DNA from 4 places in the Pseudomonas sp. NPDC090592 genome. Region 2 is predicted to be linked to each of the others. Evidence: predicted binding sites of a transcription regulator. Region 2 holds the regulator's gene; each other region holds the start of a gene.
The links. Region 2 encodes FliA, which starts transcription of late flagellar genes. Its sites were predicted from a motif close to CTAAAGTTTNNNNNNNNNNNGCCGNTAA; they were not measured.
Positions count from the first base shown of each region.

Region 1: a site for FliA is predicted at 1,861-1,888, ahead of ACIQUI_RS10815 (methyl-accepting chemotaxis protein). Genes of this name have one in related genera too.
Region 3: a site for FliA is predicted at 2,229-2,256, ahead of ACIQUI_RS08735 (methyl-accepting chemotaxis protein). Genes of this name have one in related genera too.
Region 4: a site for FliA is predicted at 2,336-2,363, ahead of motA (flagellar motor stator protein MotA). Genes of this name have one in related genera too.

Region 1 covers NZ_JBIVXJ010000009.1:204,843-209,051, forward strand. The annotation lists gene pcaH (protocatechuate 3,4-dioxygenase subunit beta) at 1-620, opposite strand, end outside; gene ACIQUI_RS10810 (neutral zinc metallopeptidase) at 821-1,714, shown strand; gene ACIQUI_RS10815 (methyl-accepting chemotaxis protein) at 1,975-3,894, shown strand; gene ggt (gamma-glutamyltransferase) at 4,029-4,209, opposite strand, start outside.
Region 2 covers NZ_JBIVXJ010000040.1:12,439-16,647, reverse strand. The annotation lists gene ACIQUI_RS25700 (chemotaxis protein CheA) at 1-270, opposite strand, end outside; gene ACIQUI_RS25695 (protein phosphatase CheZ) at 283-1,071, opposite strand; gene ACIQUI_RS25690 (chemotaxis response regulator CheY) at 1,092-1,466, opposite strand; gene fliA (RNA polymerase sigma factor FliA) at 1,587-2,327, opposite strand; gene fleN (flagellar synthesis regulator FleN) at 2,324-3,166, opposite strand; gene flhF (flagellar biosynthesis protein FlhF) at 3,251-4,209, opposite strand, start outside.
Region 3 covers NZ_JBIVXJ010000008.1:19,939-24,147, forward strand. The annotation lists gene ACIQUI_RS08730 (amino acid ABC transporter ATP-binding protein) at 1-479, shown strand, start outside; gene ACIQUI_RS08735 (methyl-accepting chemotaxis protein) at 600-2,177, opposite strand; gene ACIQUI_RS08740 (16S rRNA (uracil(1498)-N(3))-methyltransferase) at 2,279-2,986, opposite strand; gene tatC (twin-arginine translocase subunit TatC) at 2,983-3,771, opposite strand; gene tatB (Sec-independent protein translocase protein TatB) at 3,768-4,145, opposite strand; gene ACIQUI_RS08755 (twin-arginine translocase TatA/TatE family subunit) at 4,149-4,209, opposite strand, start outside.
Region 4 covers NZ_JBIVXJ010000008.1:152,781-156,989, reverse strand. The annotation lists gene rsgA (small ribosomal subunit biogenesis GTPase RsgA) at 1-219, shown strand, start outside; gene motB (flagellar motor protein MotB) at 382-1,416, opposite strand; gene motA (flagellar motor stator protein MotA) at 1,420-2,271, opposite strand; gene ACIQUI_RS09290 (HDOD domain-containing protein) at 2,402-3,937, shown strand; gene ACIQUI_RS09285 (rhodanese-like domain-containing protein) at 3,982-4,209, shown strand, end outside.

The DNA of each region.
Region 1 (4,209 bases), on a different contig from region 2:
GCGATCAACTGCTGTACAGCTTCCGGGTTGGCGATCGACTTGACGATCGGGCACATCGGGATCAGCGGGTCACCTTCGAAGTACAGCTGAGTGATCAGCTTGGTGGCGATCGACGGGCCGCTGATGCCGAAGTGGATGTGCGCCGGGCGCCAGTCGTTCGGGCCGTTGCGCCATGGGTACGGGCCCGGCTTGATGGTGCGGAAGCTGTAGTAGCCATCACTGTCAGTCAGGCAGCGGCCGACACCACCAAAGTTCGGGTCCAGCGGTGCCAGGTAGCGGTCGTTCTTGTGGCGGTAGCGGCCGCCGGCGTTGGCTTGCCACATCTCCACCAGTGTGTTCGGCACAGGCTTGCCGTACTGGTCGACGACGCGGCCGGCAACGATGATGCGCTCGCCGATCGGCAGGCCACCATTGTTGAAGTTCAGCAGCAGGTCATGGTCATGGGCACCGAAGCCCAGGTGGGAAAAGTTCGGACCAGTGGTCTCGCTGATCGACTGTGGAATGCTGACCAGTGCCTGGCGCGGCGAGCGGGCAATGGACGTTTTGTAGTCAGGCGTAAGGGCTTTGGGGTGCCAGTTGCGATCACGGATCACGAAGCGGCTGTTGTCCTGTGCGGGCATGCCGGTTTCCTCTCTTGGAATTATGTGAACGCCTGGGCGTGGCAGGCGGACTTGCAGTTTCTGATAACTCGCACGCGATGAATATTGAAATCAGGCACCTTGAACATAACCATATGGTTATGGATTAACACCTTGGCCTGACACCTGTCGCTGTCGTGAACTAATCTTTGTCTTCTTGTTTCACGCTCGGGAGAGCATTCATGGAATGGCGAAAAGGCCGACGCAGCGACAACGTGGTCGATGCCCGAGGCGAAGGTGGCGGTGGCGGCGGCATGCGTTTTGGCGGCGGGAAGGGGCTGGGGCTTGGGGCGATCCTGCTGATTGTCGGCATCGGCTGGCTCACCGGGCAGGACCCGTTGCAGATTCTTGGCCAGCTCACCGGCCAGATGGAGCAGCAGCAACAGCAAACGGCGCCCAGTGGTGCGGGTGGCAAGGCACCGCCGGCCAATGACCAACAGGCCGAGTTTGTCGCGTCGATCCTGGGCGACACTGAAGACACCTGGAAGGCCCTGTTCGCCGAGGCCGGCAAGCAATACCGCGACCCCAAGCTGGTGCTGTTCAGTGGCCAGGTCAACTCGGCCTGCGGCTTTGCCTCGGCGGCAGTGGGGCCGTTCTATTGCCCGGCGGACCAGCGGGTTTACCTGGACATGTCGTTCTTCCGCGAAATGGAAACCCGCTTTGCCGCGGCGGGCGACTTTGCCCAGGCCTACGTGATCGCTCACGAAATCGGCCATCACGTGCAAACCCTGCTGGGCGTTTCGGCCAAGGTCGATGCAGCACGCCGCAATGGCCAGCGCATGGAGGGCGACAACGGCCTGCTGGTACGCCAGGAACTGCAAGCCGACTGCCTGGCCGGCGTATGGGCCTACCAGGCACAGAAGCGCCTGAACTGGCTGGAGCCGGGTGATGTCGAGGAGGCCCTGAACGCGGCCAATGCCATTGGTGATGACCGCTTGCAGCAGCAAGGTCGCGGGCGCGTGGTGCCGGACTCGTTCACCCACGGCACTTCGGCGCAGCGGGTGCGCTGGTTCAAGGCCGGGTTTGCCCAGGGCGAGGTCAACAGCTGCGATACCTTCAGTGCGCGTAACCTCTGATATGGATTGGGGCCGCTTTGCGGCCCTTCGCGGGCACGCCCGCTCCCACAGGAATGGCGCGAACCTCGTACCTGTGGGAGCGGGCGTGCCCGCGAAGGGCTGCAAAGCAGCCCCAATCATCCAGTTACAAATCTGCTGAAAAAGCGTTTCAGCTTCCCCCATCATTGCCGATAACCCCTGCACGAGTCAGCGGGCATCCAGAACAACAACGCCTTGCGATCGAAGATCAAGCGAGCGAAAACTACTTCTGGAGAGCGTGCATGAACAGCTGGTTCGCCAACATCAGCGTCAACCTCAAACTCGGCCTGGGCTTCGGCCTGGTGCTGGTCCTCACCGGCCTGCTGGCCCTCACCGGCTGGACCAGCCTGGGCAGCCTGATCGACCGCAGCAACTGGATGGGCGACATCGGCCAGTTGAACAAGGACCTCACCGACCTGCGTATTGCGCGCCTGCAATACATGATCGCCAACGGCGATGATACCGCTGCCGCCAACACCCAGGCGAAGCTGGACGCCTTCAGCAAGCAGCAAACCTACCTGGCCAGCACCTTCAAGAGCCCGGAGAACATCAAGCTGTTGAATGAACTGGGCGAGACCATCAGCGCCTACAAGCTGTCGCTGAGCAAGATGCGCCAAGGCTACGACGCCACCCGCAGTGCACGAGCGGCAATGGACAGTTCGGCCACCCGCGCCGACCAGGCCATGGATGTGCTCAGCCAGGACGTCATGGCACGCCCCGAGGCCGACAGCGTACGCCTGGCCCAGTACCAGCTGATCAGCAAGGCCCGCCAGCAACTGCTGCAGGTGCGCATCGACGTGCGCGGCTACATTGCCGACAACACCGCCGCCAACGAACAGGCCGCCCTGCGCCAGCTGGACGCGGCGCTGGCCGACATCGACAACCTCAAGCGCCAGCTGCCCGCCGAAGACGCCCGCCTGCAACAGTTCGAGCACTCGGTGCTGGCCTACCGTGACGCCGTACGCCAATTCCGCGACGCAGTCGCAGACATCACCACCTCACGTGCCGAAATGACCGTGCAGGGTGCCGACATCGTCAAGCGCAGCGATGCGCTGTACCAGATCCAGCTGCAACGCCGTGACATCGAAAGCACCCAGGCCCGCAGCCTGCAGGCCATCGCTACGCTGTTGGCACTGCTGGTTGGCGTACTGGCAGCGGTGCTGATTACCCGCCAGATCACCGGGCCACTGCGTGAAACCCTGGCAGCGGTGGAAAAGATCGCCAGCGGCGACCTGACCCAGCACCTGCGCGTCACCCGCCGCGACGAACTGGGCGTACTGCAGCAAGGTATTGCCCGCATGGGCACCACCCTGCGCGAGCTGATCACCGGCATCCGTGATGGCGTCACCCAGATCGCCAGCGCCGCCGAAGAGCTGTCGGCAGTCACCGAACAGACCAGCGCGGGCGCCAACAGCCAGAAGGTCGAGACCGACCAGGTGGCCACCGCCATGCACGAAATGGCCGCCACCGTTCAGGAGGTGGCACGCAATGCCGAGCAGGCCTCGCATGCTGCCACCGGTGCCGACGACGAAGCCCGTGCCGGCGACCGCGTGGTCGGTGAGGCAATTGGCCAGATCGAGCGCCTGGCCGAAGACATGCACCGCTCCACCGAAGCCATGAACCTGCTGCAGCAGGAAAGCCAGAAGATCGGCAGCGTGATGGATGTGATCAAGTCGGTGGCCGAACAAACCAACCTGCTGGCGCTGAACGCGGCAATCGAGGCAGCGCGTGCCGGCGAAGCCGGGCGTGGTTTTGCCGTGGTCGCCGACGAAGTGCGCGGTCTGGCCCAGCGGACGCAGAAGTCCACCGAAGAGATCGAAGAGCTGATTGCCAGCCTGCAGCATGGTACCCAGCAAGTGGCTAACGCCATGCAGGGCAGCCGCACCCTGACCGACAGCAGTGTCGATCTGGCGCGCAAGGCTGGGGCGTCGCTGGAGAGCATCACCAGCACGGTGTCGAGCATTCAGTCGATGAACCAGCAGATTGCGGCGGCGGCCGAGCAGCAGAGCGCCGTGGCTGAAGAGATCAGCCGCAGTATCCTGAATGTGCGTGATGTGTCGGAGCAGACGGCGGCTGCCAGTGATGAGACGGCGGCGTCCAGTGTTGAGCTGGCGCGCCTTGGTGGGCAGTTGCAGACATTGGTCAGTCAGTTCCGCGTCTGACCTTGAGAACCTGGGGCCGCTTTGCGGCCCATCGCCGGCAAGCCAGGCTCCCACAGGAACGGTGCAGGATCTGAAAACAGCGCCGTACCTGTGGGAGCTGGCTTGCCGGCGATGAGGCCGGCACAGGCGACCGCTTACTTGACGATCATCCCCACGCCACGCCCACGCGGATCAGACGCGGTTTCCAGCTTCGCCCCATCCACCCGGATCGCCTGGATATCGCCCATCTCCCAGCCCTGGTCTTCCAGCACATAACCCATCTTCTTCAACTTGTCGGCCTCCGGCCCGGTCAACGGCGCATAGGCGTCAAAGTAG
Region 2 (4,209 bases):
GTCCATCAGTTCCGCGTCGACCCGGCGCTCGCCTTTGCGCAGGATGTCGAACACGTTCTCGGCGATATGGCAGCACTCCACCAGCTCGTTCAGCTGAAGGAAGCCGGCGCCCCCTTTTACAGTGTGGAAACCGCGAAAGATCGCATTGAGCAGGTCGGCATCGTCGGGCCGGCTTTCCAGCTCGACCAGTTGCTCGGACAGTTGCTCAAGAATTTCGCCGGCTTCTACCAGGAAATCCTGGAGGATTTCTTCATCGGCGCCGAAGCTCATCAAACGTGCTCCTTAAAAACCCAGGCTGGACAGCAGATCATCGACATCGTCCTGACCGGACACGACGTCTTCACGCTTATCGGCATGAATCTGCGGACCTTCACCCCGAGTCGGATGTTTTTCTGCATCTTTTTCTGCGCGCAGTTGATCGTGGTCATGCTGGATACCGGCAAAGCGGTCGACCTGGCTGGCCATCAGCACCAATTTGAGCAGGTTGCTTTCCACCTCGGTCACCAAGGTGGTGACGCGCTTGATCACCTGCCCGGTCAGGTCCTGATAGTCCTGGGCCAGCAAGATGTCGTTGAGGTGGCCGGCGACCTTGCGGTTACCTTCGGCGCTATGCGTCAGGAAACTGTCGACGCGCTTGACCAGGTCACGGAATTCCGGCGCAGCCACTTCGCGGCGCATGAAGCGCTGCCAGTCGGTGCTCAAGGCCTTGGCTTCGCTGGCCAGGTCGTTGAGCACCGGGGTGCTTTCCTCGACCAGGTCCATGGTGCGGTTGGCCGCGCCTTCGGTCAGCTTGACCACGTACGACAGGCGCTCGGTGGCGTCGGTAATCTGCGACACCTCCTCGGCCTGCGGTATGGTCGGGTCGATCTGGAAGCTGACGATGGCACTGTGCAGCTCACGGGTCAGCTTGCCGACTTCCTGGTACAGGCCGCGGTCGCGGGTCTGGTTCAGCTCGTGAATCAGCTGCACCGCCTCGCCGAAGCGGCCCCGCTCCAGGCTTTCGACCAACTCCTGGGCGTGTTTCTTCAGGGTCGATTCGAACTCGCCCAAAGACGTTTGTGATGAATCCATGGCGCGCCCCCTGACGTGACTCAGCCGTTGACGCGTTCGAAGATCTTCTCGATCTTTTCTTTGAGCACCTGGGCGGTGAACGGCTTGACCACGTAACCATTGACGCCGGCCTGGGCCGCTTCGATGATCTGGTCGCGCTTGGCTTCGGCGGTCACCATCAATACTGGCAAGGTCTTCAGCTGATCGTCGGCACGCACTTTGCGCAGCAGGTCGATGCCGGACATGCCGGGCATGTTCCAGTCGGTCACCAGGAAGTCGTAGGCCCCCTTTTGCAGCATCGGCAGCGCCGTGGTGCCGTCGTCGGCTTCGTCGGTGTTGGTGAAACCCAGGTCACGCAACAGATTCTTGATGATCCGCCGCATCGTCGAAAAGTCGTCAACGATGAGGATTTTCATGTTCTTGTCCAATTAGACCTCCAAGCAGTCTCAAACGCGCCCGGCCGACCGGGCACGCACTCATTCAATTCGGTACAACGTGGGAAACGCACGTGGCAAACGACTGCAACGGCACCAGGCTCAACGCGCCCGCCATTCCCCCAGGCGGCTGCGCAGGCGCGCGGCACACTGGCTGTGCAACTGGCTGACCCGCGACTCGCTGACCCCCAGTACCTCGCCAATTTCCTTGAGGTTCAGCTCTTCGTCGTAGTACAGCGCCAGCACCAGGCGCTCACGCTCCGGCAGGTTGGCAATGGCCTCGGTCAGGGCAGCCTGGAAGCGTTCGTCCTCCAGCCCACGCGCCGGTTCCACATGGCCACTGGCGCCGTCCTCATGCAGCCCTTCGTGCTCGCCGTCCTGCAACAGGTCGTCAAAGCTGAACAGGCGGCTACCCAAGGTATCGTTCAAGATCCCGTAGTAATCATCGAGACTCAATTGGAGTTCGGCAGCAACTTCATGATCTTTAGCGTCGCGGCCGGTTCTGGCTTCAACGGCACGCATCGCGTCACTGACCATGCGGGTGTTGCGGTGCACCGAGCGCGGCGCCCAGTCACCCTTGCGCACCTCGTCCAGCATGGCGCCGCGGATACGGATGCCGGCATAGGTTTCGAAACTGGCGCCTTTGCTGGCGTCATACTTGTTGGCCACTTCCAGCAGGCCGATCATGCCGGCCTGGATCAAGTCCTCGACCTGCACGTTGGCTGGCAAACGCGCCAGCAGGTGGTAGGCAATGCGTTTGACCAGCGGTGCATAGCGTTCGATCAGCTCGTACTGGGCGTCTTTCGCCGCCCGGCTGTACATCTTGAAGCCGCTCGCGTTCATAGCACGGGTCCCGCGCTGGTGGGTTGCACCAGGCGCTCGACGAAGAACTCCAGGTGGCCACGCGGGTTGGCCGGCAGCGGCCAGCTGTCAACCTTCTGGGCAATCGCCTTGAAAGCCAGCGCACACTTGGAGCGGGGGAAGGCTTCGTACACGGCACGCTGCTTCTGCACCGCCTTGCGCACGCACTCGTCGTACGGCACGGCACCCACGTACTGCAGGGCAACGTCAAGGAACCGGTCGGTAACCTTGGTCAGCTTGGCGAACAGGTTGCGCCCTTCCTGCGGGCTCTGCGCCATGTTGGCCAGCACGCGGAAACGGTTCATGCCGTAGTCGCGGTTAAGCAGCTTGATCAGGGCGTAGGCGTCGGTGATCGAGGTAGGCTCGTCGCACACCACCAGCAACACTTCCTGGGCGGCGCGAACAAAGCTGACGACCGACTCACCGATACCCGCAGCGGTGTCGATCACCAGCACATCGAGGTTGTCGCCGATTTCGCTGAACGCTTGGATCAGCCCGGCATGCTGGGCCGGGGCCAGGTGCACCATGCTCTGGGTGCCCGACGCTGCCGGCACGATGCGCACACCGCCAGGCCCTTGCAGCATCACGTCACGCAGCTCGCAGCGCCCTTCAATGACATCGGCCAGGGTACGTTTGGGAGTGAGGCCCAGCAACACGTCGACGTTGGCCAGGCCAAGGTCGGCGTCAAGCAACATGACCCTGCGGCCAAGCTCGGCCAGCGCCAGGGACAAGTTCACTGAAACGTTAGTCTTGCCGACGCCACCTTTGCCACCGGTCACGGCGATCACCTGTACGGGATGCATGCTACCCATGTCTGTTATTTACCTTGTCTCGCTGGGACTCAGGCCACACGCGGGGCAATTCTGCGTACCCCTTGGCATAGCTACTTTGCACACGCTTCATGATCAACCCGCTCGCCGTGGGTTGTGATAGAGATCGGCGAACATGTCGGCCATGGCCTCTTCGCTGGGCTCGTCCTGCTGCTGCACATTGACCGCACGGGAGACCAGCTGGTGGCCACGCGGCAGGTGCAGGTCGTCAGGAATGCGCGGGCCGTCGGTGAGGTAGGCCACGGGCAGTTCATGACTGATGGCAAGGCTCAGCACATCACCGAGGCTTGCCGTTTCATCAAGTTTGGTCAGGATGCAGCCGGCCAGGCCACAGCGCTTGTAGCTGTGGTAGGCGGCGGTCAGCACCTGCTTCTGGCTGGTGGTGGCCAGCACCAGGTAATTCTTCGCGGCAATGCCACGCCCGGCCAGGGTTTCCAGTTGCATGCGCAGGGCCGGGTCGCTGGCCTGCAGGCCGGCGGTATCGATCAGCACCACACGCTTGCGCAGCAGCGGCTCCAGCGCTGCAGCCAGCGACTGGCCCGGGTCGACGTAGGTCACCGGCACGTTGAGAATGCGGCCCAGGGTCTTGAGCTGCTCCTGGGCGCCAATGCGGAAGCTGTCCATGCTCACCAGTGCCAGGTTCTGTGCGCCGTACTTGAGCACGTAACGGGCAGCCAGCTTGGCCAAGGTAGTGGTTTTGCCCATGCCGGCCGGGCCGACCATGGCAATCACCCCGCCCTCTTCGATCGGCTCGATTTCGGGAATCTCGATCATGCGGGCCAGGTGGGCCAGCAGCATGCGCCAGGCCTGGCGAGGCTCTTCGATTTCGTTGGTCAGGTCGAGCAGTTCGCGGGCAATCGGCCCGGACAGGCCGATGCGCTGCAGGCGGCGCCACAGGTTGGCCTGCTGCGGTTTGCTGCCCTGCAGTTGGGTCCAGGCCAGCGAACCCAGCTGCACTTCAAGCAGCTCGCGCAGGCCCGACAGCTCGGAGCGCATGGCATCGAACAGGCGCGGGTCGACCGGCGCCGCAGCGG
Region 3 (4,209 bases), on a different contig from region 2:
TGTTCCAGCACTTCAACCTGTTCCCGCACATGACCGTGCTGGAAAACCTGTGCCTGGCGCAGAAGGTGGTGCGCAAGCGCAACAAGGCTGACCGCGAGGCCAAGGCCCGGGCGCTGCTGGAAAAGGTCGGCATTGCACAGAAGGCCAACGAGTACCCGTCACGGCTTTCCGGGGGCCAGCAGCAGCGTGTCGCGATTGCCCGGGCTTTGTGCATGGAGCCCAAGGTCATGCTGTTCGATGAACCGACTTCTGCACTGGACCCGGAAATGGTCGGTGAGGTGCTGGACGTGATGAAGACCCTGGCCCAGGAAGGCATGACCATGGTCTGCGTTACCCACGAAATGGGCTTTGCCCGTGAAGTGGCTGACCGGGTGCTGTTCTTCGATCATGGCAAACTGCTGGAGGATGCCTCGCCGCAGACCTTCTTCGATGCACCGAAGGACCCACGTGCGCAGGCGTTCCTGCGTCAGGTGCTGTAACCGCACCGGCCTCTTCGCGGGCACGCCCGCTCCCACAGATGCTGCACGAATTTTGAGTGCTGTGCAGTACCTGTGGGAGCGGGCGTGCCCGCGAAGAGGCCAGTGCAGGCGGCCTGTTTATCAGAGCCTGAATCGCCCCACCAATCCTTGCAGGTGAGTACCAAGGCGCGCCAGTTCTACGCTGGAGCTTGCCGTCTCTTCACTCGCTGCCGAAGTCTGGTCCGAGATATCCCGCACATTCATCACGCTGCGGTTTATCTCTTCAGCCACTGCCGTCTGTTCCTCTGCTGCCGTGGCAATCTGCTGGTTCATCGCCTGAATCGACGACACGGTGCGGGTGATGGTCTCCAGCGAGCTGCCAGCACGACGGGTCAGCTCGACACTGCTGTCGGTCAACTGGCGGCTGTTGTCCATCACGCTGGCCACCCGCTGGGTACCACTTTGCAGGCCGGCGATCAATTCTTCGATCTCTTCGGTCGACTGCTGGGTGCGTTGGGCCAGGCTACGCACTTCGTCGGCGACCACGGCAAAACCACGCCCGGCTTCACCGGCACGGGCGGCCTCGATCGCCGCGTTCAGGGCCAGCAGGTTGGTCTGCTGGGCCACCGACTTGATCACGTCGAGCACGCTGCCGATCTTGTCACTTTCGGTCTTGAGCTGGTTCATCGCTTCGCTTGAGTTCACCACTTCGCCCGCCAGGCGCTCGATCTGCGCGACAGCTTCGCCCACCACCCGGTCACCTTCACGGGCTTGCTGATCGGCCATCAGGGCCGCTTCCGAGGCCTGCTCGGCGTTGCGTGCCACCTCGTGCACAGTGGCGGTCATCTGGTTCATGGCGGTCGCCACCTGGTCGGTCTCGACCTTCTGGTTGTTGACCCCCGCGCTGGTCTGCTCGGTGACGGCCGACAGCTGTTCGGCGGCACTGGCGATCTGCGTTACCCCGTCACCAATCCCGCCGATCAGCTCGCGCAGGCCTTGGGTCATGCGCTGCATGCTGGCCTGCAACTGGCCCAGTTCGTCGCGGCGCTGCACCGGCAGGCTCTGGGTCAGGTCGCCATTGGCCACGCGCTCTGCGGCGCGCAAGGTCTGGCGCAGCGGGATGATGATCTGCCGGGTAATGGCCCAGGCGGCCAGCAGCCCAAGGGCCAAGGCCAGCGCGGTGGCCGCAGCGAGCAAGGTTTTGGCCTGGGCAGCGCCGGCGTCTCGCACTGCGGTTTGTGAGACTGTCATCGCCTGGCTGGTCTGCAACAGTACCGTGCCTTGCTCAGCCATGCGCCGCAAGGCCTGCTCCGTCCCGTCGGGGTCGGCAGCCGATTGCTTGAGGTCAGCGAACGCTTGCCGATATTGGCGAACCGCTGTCATCTGCTGCTGGAGGCGTTGCTGGTCGTCGGGCTTTTCGATCTGGCCAAGCATCAGCTGGATCTGGCGCTCCAGATCGTCCAACGCTTTTTCCAGCTCTGCCACGGCTACGTTGTCGCGGTTGCGCTCATAGTGCTGGCGAGCGATACGCAAGTCCTGGGTGTACTGATGAATGACCGAGATACTCCCCAGCTTGTCGCCACGCTCGATGATGCTGTCCATGCCGTGCCAGCCGGTCAGGGTGATGGCCAAGGTCAGCAGCAGTACCAGGCCGAAGCCCAGCCCCAGTTTGCGGTTGACGCTCACATTGCCCAGCGATTGGGCTAACCATTGATACATGTACGACTCCCTGGCGACTTGGCAGTACAAATAGTTGTTGTATTGCCAAGGCCATCGGCCTGGGAGGGGGAAACTTGATGGGCGAGAAAGTGACGTTTGCGTCAGAAAATACGCGAAAGCAGCGCAGTGACGGCGGTTTCTACCCGCAGGATACGGTCACCCAGTTGCACCGGTGCCAGGCCAGCCTTGCCTAGCAGGTCTATTTCGTAGGGGATCCAGCCACCCTCGGGGCCGATGGCCAGTGTGACGGCCTGCTCCACGGCGCGCGGGCAGGCAGGGTAGGGGCCGGGGTGGCCGACCAGGCCCAGGGTGCCAGCGGCGATGGCGGGCAGACGGTCTTCGACGAAGGGCTTGAAGCGCTTCTCGATGATGACCTCAGGCAGCACCGTATCACGCGCCTGCTCAAGGCCGAGGATCAGGTTTTCGCGAATGCTCTGCGGCTGCAGGAACGGCGTTTGCCAGAAGCTTTTCTCGACCTTGTAGCTGTTCAGCAGGATCAGCCGTGGCACGCCCAGGGTGGCTACGGTCTGGAACAACCGGCGCAGCATTTTTGGCCTTGGTACGGCAAGCACCAGGGTCAGCGGCAGCTTGGCCGGTGGCTGCTGGTCGAAGGCCACTTCAAGTTCGGCTTCGTGCTTTTCCAGGCGCAGCACCGTGGCCTTGCCCATCAGGCCGTTGACGCGGCCCACGCGCAGGTTGTCGCCCACCGCAACACCGTGGATTTCCTGCATGTGGGTAAAGCGCCGGTCAGCGAGAACGACGCGGTCGGCCGAGACGAAGTCGGCCTCTTCAAGGAGCAACAGATTCACGGTTGGGTCGCTGGTGGTTGGTCGTTGTGGTCGTTGGCTTCTTCGTCGTGGGCGCTACGCTTGCGGATCAGGCTGCCGCACAGCACGCCGACCTCGAACAACAGCCACATGGGCACGGCCAGCAAGGTCTGGGAGAAGATGTCCGGCGGGGTAAGCACCATGCCGACCACGAAGCAGCCGATGATCACGTAAGGGCGGATCTTCTTCAGGTACTTCACGTCGACCACGCCGATCCACACCAGCAGCACCACCGCCACCGGGATTTCGAAGGCCACGCCAAAGGCGAAGAACAGCGTCATCACGAAATCGAGGTAGTTGGCGATGTCGGTCATCATTGCAACGCCTGCCGGGGTGGCGGCGGCAAAGAACTTGAACATCAGCGGGAACACCAGGAAATAGGCAAAGGCCATACCGGCGTAGAACAGCAGAATGCTCGACACCAGCAGCGGAATGGCAATGCGCTTTTCATGGCGGTACAGCCCGGGTGCGATAAAGCCCCAGATCTGTTGCAGGATGAACGGGATCGCCAGGAACAGCGACACGATCATGGTCAGCTTGAACGGCGTGAGGAACGGCGAGGCCACGTCGGTGGCGATCATCGTCGCGTTGGCCGGCAAATGGTCGCGCAGGGGCGCCGAGACCAGCGTGTAGATCTGCTGGGCGAAGGAGAACAGCCCGGCAAAGATCAGGAAAATGACGGCGACGCAGCGCAACAGGCGGGTGCGCAGTTCGGTCAGGTGCGAAACCAGCGGCATGGGCTGGTCGTGTTCCGGATTTTCGCTCATGGGGCTCGCGGTGGTTGAGGCGGTTCAGAAGGTGTGGCCGGGGCGGCTGGAGTATCGACCGGCCTGGCCTCAAGCCCGGCAGGCGGCTGCACGCTTGCGGTGGTCACAGGTGGCTGCGCCGGCGGCGTCATTGGGTTGAGGATGCGCTTGGCTTCCTCTTCCATCTGCAGGATGTGCTCGTTGTGCAGCTGGCGGCGGATGTCGTCGGCGCCGATTTCGCGCTCGACCTCCATCTTGATGCTGTTGAAGCTGCGCTTGAGCCGGCCGATCCAAAGGCCTGCCGTGCGCGCGGCACCCGGCAGGCGCTCGGGGCCGAGCACCAGCAGGGCGACAAGGCCGACGAGCAGCAGCTCGCTGAAACTGATGCCGAACATGGGTCAGTCTTTCCGCTGCGGCTCTTGGGCCGGCTGGGCCTGCCCTTCGATGGTGTGGCCTTGC
Region 4 (4,209 bases), on a different contig from region 2:
ATCCGCGAATTCGGTCTGGGCCACGTCAGCCGCGACGATGTGGAAGATGGCTTCATCGAGTTCCGCGACCTGTTCGGCACTTGCCGCTTCCGCGATTGCAAGCATGACCGCGAACCTGGCTGTGCACTGCTCAAGGCACTGGACGAGGGGCGCATCAAGCCACAGCGGATGAACAGCTACCGCTCGATCATTGCCAGCTTGACGCAAGACAGCTACTGACAGTCGTGACCAACACGGTCCCTGTAGGAGCGGCCTTGTGTCGCGAAAGGGCCGCGTAGCGGCCCCGGCAATTTATGCACCAATGCTTGTTTCTGGGGCCGCTGCGCGGCCCTTTCGCGACACAAGGCCGCTCCTACAGGGACCGCGCAGAACGAAAAGGGCTTACTGCTCCTTGGCCTCATCCATCTTGAGCGTGCCATCTTCAAAGATGTTCAGCTTCTGGCGCAGCTCTCGCGGTTGCATCGGCGCTTGTTCAGTTGCGCCCGGCGCAGCCGCTGCGCCAGCCCCTGGCGCAGCGCCGCTGGCCGGCGGTACGGCAGGCTCGGCGGCCGGCGCATCCGGCGCCCCCTGTTCACCCTCGATGTTACGCTGCGCCTTCTTGGTCAGCACGATGATGTCGATACGGCGGTTGACCGGGTTGAACGGGTCCTTGCGGTCGAATAACGACGACGAAGCGTAGCCCACCACCCGCGCCACCTGCCCGTCCGGGTAACCACCGGCCACCAGCGCACGGCGTGCGGCGTTGGCCCGGTTGGCCGACAGCTCCCAGTTGCCGAACTCGCCGGTGCCCGAATACGGCTTGGCATCGGTGTGGCCGCTGATGCTGATCTTGTTCGGCACGGCCTTGATGGTGTCGGCCATGGCCAGCAAGATGTCTTCGAAGTACGGCTGCAGGCGGGCGCTGCCGATGTCGAACATCGGCCGGTTCTCGGCATCCATGATCTGGATACGCAGGCCATCCTGGGTAATCTCGAACAGGATCTGGTCCTTGAACTTCTGCAGTTGCGGGTTCTCTTCCACCTTGTTCTGCAGTTCCTGCAGCAACAGTTCCAGGCGTTCGCGCTCGACCTGCTCGGCCATGGTCTCGACCTGGTCCTTGTTCAGCTCGACGGTGGTGTCGGGTGTCGGCTCGGACTTCACTTCAGGGTTGATGGTCTTTTCCGGCGCCAGCTCAGGCGACCCGCCCAGATCGATGACATACGGCGTGCCGCTTTCAGAGAAACCGATCGGGTCCTTGAAATAACCGGCAATGGCGATCTTCTGCTCCGGCGTGGCGGTGGACATCAACCACAGCACCAGGAAGAACGCCATCATTGCCGTGGCAAAGTCGGCGAAGGCGATTTTCCAGGCGCCGCCGTGGTGGCCGCCGCCAAAGCGCTTGACGCGCTTGACGATGATGGGCTGATTGTTCTCCATGACTCAGCGACCGCGAACCGCTTGTTCCAGCTCGGAGAAGCTTGGGCGGTGCTTGGGGTACAGCACCTTGCGCCCGAACTCGACCGCCAGCGAAGGCGGCATGCCCGAGGCCGAGGCAACCAGCGAAGCCTTGATCGACTCGTAGAGGTTCAGTTCTTCCTTGGCATCGTGCTCCAGGCACTTGGCCAACGGGCCGAAGAAGCCGTAGGCCGCCAGGATACCGAAGAAGGTACCGACCAACGCCGCACCCACGTGCATGCCAATGGCCGCCTGGTCGCCCTCGCCGAGCGAGGCCATGGTCACCACGATACCCAGTACCGCCGCGACGATACCAAAGCCGGGCATGCCGTCGGCGATGCCGGTCACCGCATGGGACGGGTGCTCCAGCTCTTCCTTCATGCTGAGCAGTTCCATGTCGAACAGGCCTTCAAGCTCGTGTGGAGCCATGTTGCCGGTAGACATGATGCGCAGGTAGTCGCAGACAAACGCGGTCATGCGCTCATCGGCCAGCACGGTCGGGTACTTGGCGAAGATCGGGCTGGCTGCTGCGTCCTCGATGTCGGCCTCGATCGCCATCATGCCTTCGCGACGGCTTTTGTTGAGGATCTCGTACACCAGGCCCAGCACCTCCAGGTAGTAGGCGTGGGTGAAGCGCGAGCCGAACATCTTCATCGACTTCTTGATGACGTGCATGGTCATGTGGCCAGGGTTGGCCTGCAGGAATGCACCAAAGGCCGCACCGCCGATGATCAGTACTTCGAACGGCTGGATCAGCGCTGCGATCTTGCCGTGGGAGAGCACGTACCCGCCGAGCACGCTCGCGAATACGACGATGATGCCGATAATTTTAGCCATAGGTTCAAAGCACTTGCTGTCGTGGTCAAGGGAAGAGACGGGAGCTTTAAAACTCTTCTTCTACTTATCGGCAGAACTGCGCCAGACTATAGCCACTCATTGCGAAAAGCCAGTTCGGACTGATGTCAAAATGCCAATTGAAACCAAGGTGCCCGCTCAGCCCCCGCGTACGCTAGAGGCCTGGGTAAAGCTGCTAGAGAGTGTTCGCATCCCCGTGCCGAAGCACAGCTACGACCGGGTCATGGCCGCCATCAACGATAGCCGCCGCTCGCTGCGCGACATCGCCGAACTGATGCAGGATAGCCCGGCACTGGTGCTGTCGGTGATGCGCGAAGCCAATCACCCCACCAATGCCAGCCAGGCCGAGCCCGCCGAAAGCCTGGAAGTTGCCCTCAATCGCCTGGGCCTGGGGCGCACCGAGCAATTGCTCAAGCGCCTGCCCTCGGTGCCCGCTGAAGAAATCCCGCCAGTGCTCAGCCAGTTCCAGCTGATCAGCCAGCACGCCTCGCAGCAGGCCAGCGGCCTGTTCGCCAGCCGCCTGGCACGGCTGTGGCAGGAAATTCACTGGGGCAGCCTGCTGTTCCTGTCGCCCCTGTGGCCGCTGGCACTGGCTTATCCCAAACTGCTCGACACCTGGGAGCTGCGGGTTATCCACAAAGGCGAGGACGCTGCCCATGTGGAGGAAGAGTTGTTTGGCGTGCGCATCATGGCGCTGTGCCAGACCATGGCGGAGTACTGGCGCCTGCCCCAGTGGGTGACTCAGGGTTACCGCCTGCTGCTGGAAGAACGCGACCAACTGGCCCTGGTACTGAACATCGCCCGCGATGAAGACCTGCTCAGCCAGCAACATCGCCTGGACGCCGAACCCGGCCTGCGCCGCTGGTTCAACCAGCCGGCCAATACCGTGCTGCTGGCCAACAACCTGGCCCTGGCCGCACAGGTTGGCTGGGACAACCCGCATTTGCTGCGCTGGCAGCTGCTGACCGCGCTGTACCTGCAGACGTCGCTGGAAGACGTGCAGCAGCAAATGCACCAGCAAGCGGCCGCCAGCGCCCGCCGCCATGCCCGGCATGCCCTGTTCCACCCGGCCGAAGCGCTGATCTGGCCCTGGCACCAGCGCCGCCCGCACCCGGACATGCTGGCCCCGCCGCCGCCCAGCAGCGACGACCTGGCGCGCTGGCGCAAGCTGTGCCAGGACCTGCTGGCCCAGCCCAGCCCGTTCACCAATACCGTGCACCTGGCCACCCAGGCCCTCGAAGCCCTGCTGGCCTGCGGCATGCAACGCATCATGCTGCTGAGCCTGGACAAGGCCAGCGACTACCTGCGCGTGCAGCAGACCGCCGGCCTGCCGAAAGAGGCCGGGGCCTTGGCCCTGCAGGTATCGCAAAACAAACTGCTGCAAAAACTGCTGTCCCAGGCCGGGCAATTGCGCATCACCCCGCAGAACCACACCCAGTTCTCGGCACTGCTACCGGCGCCTCTGCGTGCCTTGTTCCGCAGCGAGCACGTGCTGCTGCGCTCGCTGGCGGTAAATGACCAGGTGCTGATGCTGATGGTGGCTGATCAAGGTTGCCGGCCATTGGCCGATATCAGCGTGCAAGCCTTCGGCAAGACCGCGCAATGCACCGAGCGGGCGCTGTCGGTGTTTGCCAACCGCAAGGGCTGAGCCTTGCGCTACAATCGCCCCTCTTTCCACACTGGAGACCGTGGATGACTGACTTTTCCGGCCTGCCCCTGGTGATCGAAGCCGCGGACCTGCTGCCACGCCTGGATTCTCCACAGCTGATCCTGGTCGACCTGAGCAGTGCCAACCGCTACGTCAGCGGGCATATCCCCGGCGCACGCTTTGTCGAAGGCAAGCGTACCCAGCTTGGCCAGCCTCCCGCGCCCGGCCTGCTGCCGGCCCTGGGCGACCTGGAAAAACTGTTCAGCGAACTC